DNA from 3 places in the Paraburkholderia sp. CHISQ3 genome. Region 3 is predicted to be linked to each of the others. Evidence: riboswitches for the same ligand, from Rfam matches in the RefSeq annotation. Region 3 holds a riboswitch; each other region holds the start of a gene.
What was found. A riboswitch is a leader RNA that binds a small molecule or an ion and turns the genes downstream of it on or off. The one in region 3 is predicted to bind cobalamin.
Positions count from the first base shown of each region.

Region 1: another riboswitch for cobalamin. It lies ahead of cobW (cobalamin biosynthesis protein CobW); the one in region 3 lies ahead of M0D65_RS12430 (CbtB-domain containing protein).
Region 2: another riboswitch for cobalamin. It lies ahead of cobG (precorrin-3B synthase); the one in region 3 lies ahead of M0D65_RS12430 (CbtB-domain containing protein).

Region 1 covers NZ_JALPRG010000018.1:98,584-101,852, reverse strand. Annotated here, with positions in the region: gene M0D65_RS31710 (cobyrinate a,c-diamide synthase) at 1-105, opposite strand, end outside; gene cobO (cob(I)yrinic acid a,c-diamide adenosyltransferase) at 109-711, opposite strand; gene M0D65_RS31700 (cobalamin biosynthesis protein) at 708-1,133, opposite strand; cobalamin riboswitch at 1,266-1,490, opposite strand; cobalamin riboswitch at 1,538-1,806, shown strand; gene cobW (cobalamin biosynthesis protein CobW) at 2,031-3,134, shown strand; gene cobN (cobaltochelatase subunit CobN) at 3,141-3,269, shown strand, end outside.
Region 2 covers NZ_JALPRG010000018.1:85,405-88,673, forward strand. Annotated here, with positions in the region: gene cbiE (precorrin-6y C5,15-methyltransferase (decarboxylating) subunit CbiE) at 1-1,024, opposite strand, end outside; cobalamin riboswitch at 1,109-1,286, shown strand; gene cobG (precorrin-3B synthase) at 1,375-2,790, shown strand; gene M0D65_RS31655 (precorrin-8X methylmutase) at 2,783-3,269, shown strand, end outside.
Region 3 covers NZ_JALPRG010000004.1:561,942-565,210, forward strand. Annotated here, with positions in the region: gene M0D65_RS12420 (LysR substrate-binding domain-containing protein) at 1-588, shown strand, start outside; gene M0D65_RS12425 (CbtA family protein) at 652-1,386, opposite strand; gene M0D65_RS12430 (CbtB-domain containing protein) at 1,399-1,608, opposite strand; cobalamin riboswitch at 1,656-1,799, opposite strand; gene M0D65_RS12435 (histidine phosphatase family protein) at 1,814-2,374, shown strand; gene M0D65_RS12440 (SMP-30/gluconolactonase/LRE family protein) at 2,645-3,269, shown strand, end outside.

The sequences.
Region 1 (3,269 bases), on a different contig from region 3:
GCGCCGTCCAAGCCGCCGATGGTAACGAGCGAGCCCTGCCGTGACCGTCGTCTTGCCCTGACCCGATGCAGGCGCACTGATGAACAACGCGGGACACGCCGGCATCGCTCAGAACTCCACGCCGCGTTGTGCCTTCACGTGCTGCTCGCGATACGGATGTTTGACGAGGCGCATTTCGGTGACGAGATCGGCGGCTTCGATCAGCGCATCGGGTGCGTGGCGGCCGGTCACGACGACGTGCAGCGCGGCGGGCCGGGCGTTTAACACCGCAAGTACTTCGTCGAGTGGCAGGTATTCGTATTTCAGCACCGTGTTGAGTTCGTCGAGGATCACCATCTGGTAGTCGCCACTGTCGATCATGCGGCGCGCCTCGTCCCAGCCTTTGCGCGCGGTGGCGATGTCGGCGTCGCGGTCCTGCGTGTTCCATGTATAACCGTCGCCCATCGTGACGAAATCGCAGTGCGCCTGGGCGCCGAGAAAATCGCGCTCCGACGTATGTAGTGCACCTTTGATGAACTGCACGACGCCAAGCCGCATGCCATGACCGAGTATGCGCACGGCCATGCCGAACGCTGCCGTACTCTTGCCCTTGCCGTTGCCTGTGTTGACGATCAGCAGGCCTTTTTCGACGGTGGCCGTAGCCTGCTTCTTTTCGTGTCCTTCGCGACGCCGTTGCGTCATGCGTTGATGCGATTCGGGATCGGTTTTCATCGGTCGAGGTCCTGTTCAGTGGAAGCGGAGAGAGTGGAGTGAACGAGTGGATCGGCAACGAGTGCGACGGTGACGCCGTCGTGCACCGTCTTGCCGACGATCAGATAACCGTGAGGTGCCGCGAGTCGCGCGCACGGTTCGCACACACCATCAATGCCCAGATGCACTCGCGCGGCCGCCGAACGTGCAGGCGGCGCGAGCAGTACAGCCGCGATCTGCGTGGATGTGAAAAGACGCAGTGGCAACGCATGACGGGCGCAGAACTCGAGCAGGCCGGGTTCGTTCGCTTTGGTATCGACAGTAGCGATTTCCCGGATCTCGGCGAGCGAGCGCGTACCGAGCGCGGCACGCAGCGCGGCATCGATCTGATCGGCCGACACATTGCGTCGACAGCCGATGCCGGCGATCAGGGTCTTCGTCATGGGTGGATTTCGGATGTGGCGATGCGTGTCGGCAGACCGACGTCGCAGTAGCGATCGCTTATTACCTGGGCGCCGTGTGTCTGTCCCCCGCAGACCCGGCGTTCGGCGTCGTCATCGTCGAGTTCGACGATGACGTTCGCCCCCTCGTCTGGCCGGTATCCGGGCTGGCGGCCTCATGTCGTTGCCTTCCCATCCGCACGCGGCGGACAGTGGCTTCGAACGACATGTGCGGCTCGAAGGCCGCGGGCCGTTTACCGTTGCGGGGACAGCACAGGTTGAGCGCAATGCGCGCTTTCTGTTTCCCGTTTAACTGCACACGCGAGCGCGCGTGCGGGCACCAAACGAGCGCATACGATATCACAGCGCAACACGGTGCCTTCCTTGACGCAGCAAGGCCGGCGGCCTACACTCGCACGCACTCTGGTGCTCGCGTGCGCGCCTCCCGCGCACGCAGTTAAACGGGAAACAGGGCGTCCTCCCACCGCGGAACGGACCAACCTGTGCTGCCCCCGCAACGGTAAGCGAAAGCAGCGCGCAAGCGCTGCAAGACCGGCTTCGCTGCATGCACATCAACCCCGCATGCAATCGACCACTGCGCGACATGAGCGTCGCGTGGGAAGGTGAAGCGGTTCATTCGTTAGCCCGGATACCGGCCAGACAAAATGGGTTCGCGCCGCGGGGATGCGGCGTGTCGTCCACGATTTCCTTGTGTTTCCATTCGCGCCGTACTCCGCGTCATCGTCCCCGCGTTTCGTCTTCTACTGGCCTGTCACGGCGGCGTTCTGTCGTATGGACGAGCAGTTGAACGACGTATCGCGAAGCACGTGGCGGAGCCCTCCGGTGGCGTGGACACACGCGGGTTGTCGGCGAATCCCTCACCGCCACCACGGAGCAGCGATGCAGACACAGATGCGCAAGATTCCCGCCACGATCGTCACGGGCTTTCTCGGCAGCGGCAAGACGACCTTGCTGCGACATATTCTTCAACATGCCGGCGGCCTGCGCATCGCGGTGATCGTCAACGAGTTCGGCGAACTCGGCATCGACGGCGAGATTCTCAAGGGCTGCGGTATCGGCTGCGATGAGGACGGCCGCGAAACGGCGGGACAGGTCTACGAACTCGCGAACGGATGTCTGTGCTGTACCGTGCAGGAAGAATTTTTCCCGGTCATGGAGCAGCTTCTCGAACGGCGCGAGCAGATCGATCATGTGCTGATCGAAACCTCGGGACTCGCGTTGCCGAAGCCACTCGTGCAGGCGTTCAACTGGCCGACGATCAAGAACAGCTTCACGGTAGACGCCGTCGTCACGGTGGTTGATGGACCCGCTGCCGCGAGCGGCCAGTTCGCAGACAATCCGGTCGCCGTCGATGCGCAGCGCAAGGCCGATCCGAATCTCGATCATGAATCGCCGCTGCACGAACTGTTCGAAGACCAGCTCGCTTCCGCCGATCTCGTGATCCTCAACAAGACCGACCTGCTCGACGACGCGCAGCAGGCCGCTGTCGAAGCGCTGGTCCGTGAGGAGATTCCGCCGCAGGTGAAGATCGTCCGCGCGCAGAACGGTCAGCTCGACCTGCACGCATTGCTCGGGCTCGAGGCGGCGTCGGAAACCACGATTCATTTACGGCACGATCACCACGGTTCTGCCGACGATCCCGATCATCATCACGACGACTTCGATTCGGTGGTGGTGGAATGTACAGCGCTATCGCGCGAGGCGACGATCGCCGCGTTGCAGCAGCTCGTCGAGACGCACACGATCTATCGTGTGAAGGGTTTCGCGGCATTGCCGGGCGCGCCGATGCGGCTCGTCGTGCAGGGTGTGGGACGGCGCTTCGACAGTTACTTCGATCGGCGCTGGAGAGCGGACGAACAAGCGGACGAGCCGCAGAAGAGCCGCTTCGTGCTGATCGGCGAAGATCTCGACCAGGCCGCGCTGCAACGCGCATTCGATGCCGCATTGAACCCCGCGGTACACGCCGAAGCACAGCGGGCCTGACGCGCTATGCATCTGCTGCGTACCACGCCGGGTGGCTTCGTCGACGACACGGCCGGTGTCGTCCGGATCGATCAGCAGCCTGCGGACATCGTGGTACTCAGCTCGGCCGATACCACGCTGTCGCTGCTCGCGAGC
Region 2 (3,269 bases), on a different contig from region 3:
CGGGCCGCAGGCGAGCCCAGCACGCATCGAGCACACCCGCCGTCGTCACCCCGCCGCCGATAAAAATCGCGTCCGGCGCAGGCAGCCCCTCTAGTGCGGCTGGCGCGCTACCCGCGACGAGTTGAAGGCCAGGCACGCCGAGCGCATTGCGATTGTGCGCGATGAAATTTTGCCGCTGCGAATCGGCCTCGATGGCGATCGCGCGGCACGATGGATGCGCGCGCATCCATTCGATCCCGATCGAACCCGCGCCCGCACCGACATCCCACAGCAGTTCGCCAGGCACGGGCGCAAGATGCGCAAGCGCCAGCGCACGGATGTCGCGCTTTGTCAGTTGACCGTCGTTGAGATAGGCGTCGTCGGGCAGACCTGGCGTGAGCGGCCATGTGGTTGCACCGACGCTTGCGCGGCATTCGAGTGCGACGAGATTCAGCGCCGCGACCTCGCCGGCCTGCCAGGCATCGGCTCGTGCATCGATACGGCGCTCGAGCGGACCGCCCAGCCGTTCGAGCACGATCATCCGCGTGGCACCGAAACCGCGTGCGTCGAGTAGCGCCGCAAGCGCCGCCGGGGATGCGCCGTCGCTGCTCAGCACCAGCAGACGCGCGCCGTCGTGCAGATGCGCATGCACCGCGGCAAGCGGCCGGCCGACCAGCGACAGCACCGTCACATCCTGCAACGGCCAGCCGACCCGCGCCGCGGCCAGCGACAGCGAAGACGGTGCGGGCAGCACACGCAGTTCGTCGGCGGGAAGCTCGCGTGCGAGCGTCGCGCCGACACCGAACAGCATCGGATCGCCGCTTGCCAGCACGCATACCGGCGTATGGCGATGTGCAAGCAACGGCGCGAGATCGAAGGGTCGCGGCCAGGACTCGCGACGTGCGCGCAAACGCGCGGGCAACATCGCGAGATGGCGCTCGCCGCCCACCACCACCGAAGCATCGAGCAGCGCGCGCCGCGCCGCGCGCCCCAGACCGGCGAAACCCTCTTCACCGATGCCCACCACCGTCAACCACGCAGGCATCCCGCCATCCTCATCGTCGTTCTCTCGCTTGCTCGCCATGGCACGCCGCATAAGGACTGCCCATCGTGGCGCTATGGAAAGAAGGCATAATACAGCCTCGCCGGTGCCCTTCGGGGCCGAACAGGGAACACAGCGACACTGTGGCTGCCCCCGCAACTGTATGCAGCGAGTCCGCGCTCCACACGCCACTGGTTTAACCGGGAAGGCCGGTGCGGACGACGACCTGCTAGCCAGGAGACCTGCCGGCCAGACTGTTCGCGCCAGCCATCATCGGGCGGGGTGTACCGATGCCGCGTTTGCCTCCTTGAGGTACAAACCGGGCCGTCGCGCGACGCCAACCCGGTAATCGCTTGAACCACGTTCCGTCCGCTGCTTTATCTATCGCTTCGTCTGGCGCGTCGCCTGCGTCGTCGGCACACCGCCGCGCGTCGGCGTGTCCGGCGCTCACGCGCATCGTCGCCGCGCGCGATGGCGGGCTGTGCCGGATCAGATTGCCCGGCGGCGTGCTGCACGCGCACGAAGCAGCGGCCATCGCCGAGGCCGCAACGCTGCATGCGTCGGGTGTGATCGAGTTGACCAATCGCGCGAATCTGCAGCTTCGCGGCGTGCGAGCGGGACACGAAGCCACACTGACCGCACGGCTTCTGCAAGCGGGCCTCGGGCCGCAGATGCCGGCCGACACCCCGCACACCATCGAGGCAATCGACGGCATCCGCAATCTGATGATCAGCCCGCTCGCCGGCCACGATCCGCAGGCGCTTTGCGACACCCGCACGCTGGCCGCGCAGATTCTCGCGCTGCTGCAAAGCGAGCCGCGTTTCGCGGCGCTGTCGCCGAAATTCGCGCTGCTGCTCGACGGCGGCGAACAGCTGATGGCGATCGATCATCCGCACGACATCTGGCTCGCTGTGATGCCAGCCGATTACGACGAGCCGCGCTTCGCGATCGGTTTCGCAGGATGCCCGTCGCTCGAAGCAGGCAGCGCGCTCGCTGCGGTTGCGCAAGCGGACGTGCCGGCGTTGCTCGATGCGTTGCTGCACACCTTTATCGATCTCGCCGGCGCCGACGACACGCGCATGCGCGACCTGCTCGTCGCCCACGATGCACACGTGTTGCTGCAACGTTCCGCCGATCGTGCCGGCATCGCCCTGCAACGCGGCGCGCAGATCGACGCGTGGCACCGCGCGCCTGTCGATCCAATGCTGCGGCTCGGCGCACACCCGCAACTCGATCCACAACGATGGTACGCGGGCGGTCAGCCGCTCGCCGGACGGATCGATGCCGCGACACTGCGCGAACTCGGCGCACTGTCCGCGCGACATGGCGACGGCTCGCTGCGCGTGACGCCGTGGCAAAGCGTACTGCTACCGAATCTCACTGCGAACTCTGTCGAAGCCGCGTTATCGGGCCTGCATGCGCTTGGCTTCGCGTGCGATCCAGCGCATCCGTATGCGGCAATCGTCGCGTGCGCCGGTTCGACCGGTTGTGCGAAGAGCGCCGCCGATACCAAAGCGGATGCTCAACGACTCGCTGCCCTACTAACCCACGATACTGCCGTTCATTTCACCGGTTGCACGCGCTCCTGCGCGGCCGCCCACTGCGCGCCGCATACGCTGCTCGCAGTCGCAGCCGGTCGCTACGACCTTTACCAGCTCACGGACACGTTCAGTGAAGGCCGCTTCGGTGTGCGCATCGCGCGCCACCTGACTATCGAACAAGCCGCCGCGCAACTGAACCGCCCAGCCCGGAACCCACCCGATGCATGACTACCTTCGCGACGGTCAACAGATCTACCGTCAGTCGTTCGCGACGATCCGTGCGGAAGCCAACCTGTCGCACATCCCCGCGGACCTCGAAAAACTCACCGTGCGTGTGATCCACGCATGCGGGATGACCGACATCGTCGACGACCTGCGTTTCTCGGCGAGCGCGGGTCACGCCGGACGTACGGCGCTCGCCGCCGGCGCCCCGATACTCTGCGATGCACGCATGGTTGCAGAAGGCATTACGCGCGCACGGTTGCCCGCGCGTAACCCCGTGCTTTGCACGTTGGGCGAACCTGCGGTGCCTGAACTGGCGCGACAACTCGGCAATACCCGTTCGGCGGCCGCACTCGAATTGTGGCGACCGCATCTGGCAGGCAGCATCGTCGTGATCGGCAACGCGCCGACCGCGCTGTTTCACCTGCTCGATATGCTCGACGCTGGTGCTCCGCGGCCCGCGCTGATTCTCGGCTTTCCAGTCG
Region 3 (3,269 bases):
CTGGGTGTGCCCTACGATCTGGTCGGTGCCTGCTTCGCGCCGATCTTCAAGGCGTTTACCGAAGCATGGCCGAACGTGGAGATGGCGATTGTCTGCGGTTCATCGCCGGAGCTCGCGGAGGCACTCGCGCGCGGTTCGCTCGATGTCGCAGTGATCGAAGAACCTGCAACCGAAGCAAGTGGCGAATGTCTGCGTGTCGAACGCCTGGTGTGGGTCGGCGCGCGCGGCGGCAGCGCGCATCTGAAGCGACCGCTGCCGGTCTCGATGGTGAGCGATACCTGCGCATTCCGGCAGACCGTGCTCGGTGCGCTGGGCAGCAGTGGCATCGAGTGGCGCACGGTCTTCGAGAGCGGCAACATCGAAGCGACCACCGCGACGGTGCGCAGCGGGCTCGCTGTGACCGCGTGGCTGACGTCGACCGTGCCCGCCGATCTCGACATTCTCAGCGCGGATGCTCAACTGCCCGAACTTCCGCCGTTCGCGATCAGCCTGCGATTTCCTGCGCAGGGCGCCAACCCGGCCGGACGCGAACTCGCGCAGTTCATTCGCGATGGACTGCTGCGGCAACATCGGCCCGCGCCGATGTGAAGCAGCAACGCGCAGCAGGATTTCGCCGGTGTCGCGCTCGCTCGACTTCTCGACTTCAACCGTTCACAGCCCGGCCGGCAACACGTTGCGCGAGCTCTGCTGTGCACGCTCGACGAGCGCACCGAACAGCAACCCGATCGTCGTCCACATGATCGCCTGCATGCCAAGCGCCGCGAGGCGGAATTTCCACAACAGCGCAGCAGGGAACGCGGCGGGCACTTCGTTGATCGACGGCAGGCCGAGTTGCACGGCCGCGATGATGACGATAAACACCGCACCGGCGACGATCGCTCCATTCCACGCGCCAAATCGTGCAGCCGCATGACGCCGCAGCTTCAACGAGAACACCGTCGCCGCCAGCGAGATCGCGATCATCAGGAAGAACAGGCCCGTGCGATAGCCGATCGTCTCGGGGTCGCCGATCGATGGCGGATTGGCCGGATACTTGAGATTCGGCACGATCACGATCGCGACGAATGCTGCGAGCGCGAGCAACGCCGACAACGCACGTGCACCGAGCCGGCCCGAGCGGCCGTATGCATACGCGAACACGAGCGAGAACAAGCCGCCCACCGCCGCGCCATACACGACCACACCGGTCAACAAACCGAGCCCCGCCTGCGTGTGACGGCTGACAATTTCTGGCTCGGGCGCTTCGCCCTTCGCGGCATCGGCTTTCTCTTCGAACGAGATCGCCTGATCGACCTGCGGTTCGCCGGCGATCTTCGCAAAAGTGAACGTGAGCAATCCCGCGACGATGCCCGTGAGCATCCCGCGCATCAACAATCTACCGACCATGTCGACTCCCGGTTAGTGGCAAGGAAAGCCGAGCAGATGGCGGCCGTCGTGCACGAACTCGTGCACGTACATGCCGGGGATCAACGACGTCGCGCCTTCTTCGGCGCCGACGAAATAGATCGCCAGTAACAGCAGCAGGCCGCCGAAGATAATCCACGGCAGCAATTCACGCAGAGGGATCGGCACCGGCTGGACAGCCGGTTTGAAAACAGCATCGGTCATGACGGACTTCTCCTGGGGTTACGCGCCCCGATAGTCGTGGTGGTCGTGAGAAAAAGATGACGTGAAGCGAGGGTCTGGCTTCCGGTTCTTCATTGAACCGATTACAGTGGCGCGACCGCACCGGACTTGCACCGGCTTCCTTGCTTCAGCGGCGTTATTCTACGCGCTAAACTTCGCGGCACACGCTTCATGGGAGAGCAGCGCAATGCACACACGGTTATGGCTAGTAAGCCATGCAGCGACCGCCGCGATGCGCAGCGGCCGCTTCCCCGCCGACGATCCACTCGATGCACGCGGTCGTGACGACGCGCATGCGTATCGCGCACAACTCGATGTGCCTCGCGATGCGCTCGTATTCAGCAGCCCTGCCCCATGTGCTCGCGAAACGGCCGCAGCGTTGAATCTCACCGCCGACATCGCACCTGCGCTTGCCGACATGAGTTACGGCCGCTGGCATGGCCAGCGCGTCGCGGACATCGCAACAGACGAGCTGCCGATGCTCTCCGCCTGGAGCACCGATCCCCATGCCGCGCCGCCCGATGGCGAATCGTTCGCCGCGGTGTCGACGCGGGTCGCGCAGTGGCTCGAACAACTTCCAGAAGTACCTGCCGTCGTCGCAGTCACGCATGCTGTCGTGATACGCGCCGCGCTACTGCATGCGCTACGTGCACCGCTCGCTGCTTACACGCGAATCGAAGTCGGCCCGCTCTCGCGCATCGAATTGCAACGTTCGACACGCGGCTGGGTCTGGTGGCCCGCTGCATAGATAGTGGGATCGATCTGCGCGTCGCTCATCTCCTGCATGCGCTCCGCATGAGGCTCGACTTTCATTTGCATGTCCGTTGCGCACGCACATGGTGCGCAGTCCTTCATCGCACTCACGCAATCTAACGCGCGTGTAAGGCTTGCAAACATCGTCGCATGCAACGCGCGTCGATATTCTCGTGCAATTGTCATCGCAACATCACCCATGTTCGCGATTCGCGAACTATATTGGGAGGTCAGGGAAAAACAATACTGCTGAGAGGATTCACCGATGATCAAGCATCGCATCTATTCCGCGTTTCTTTCCGCCGTGCTGATCGCTACGATCGCGCCGGTATGTCAGGCGCAGCAGTACACCACCGACTGGATCGCCAACACCTTCGGCACCGACGCCACGCATGTGGGCAGTACCGCGCGCTCGATGTGGGTCGCGCCCGAAGGCGTCATCTACACCGCGTCGTTCTGGGATGAAAACGAAGGTGGCGTCGCGCTCTATCAGAGCGGCAAGGGCATCGGCTCGTTTGGCCTGCACAACGAGTTCCAGGGCAGCGCCATTACCGGCAACGCCACATCGATCTTCGCCGCCTTGCAATTCAACAACGTGTACGGCAGCGGCGCAGTGGGACGCTACAACCGCACCACGCAAACGCGCGATGTGCTCATCAACGTCAGTGCGGACACAACCGAAACCCATGCCGATGTCGTGACCGGGCTCGCCACCTCGGGCTCGCTGCTGTATGCGAGCGACCTTCCTGGCAATCGGGTCCGCGTCTACACCACAGACGGTGTCTGGCAGCAAGACATCAACGTGACGTCGCCTGGCGCGCTTGCCATCGACAGCTCCGGCAATCTCTGGGTCGCCCAGAAGAGCGCGGGCACGATCGCCGAATTCAGTT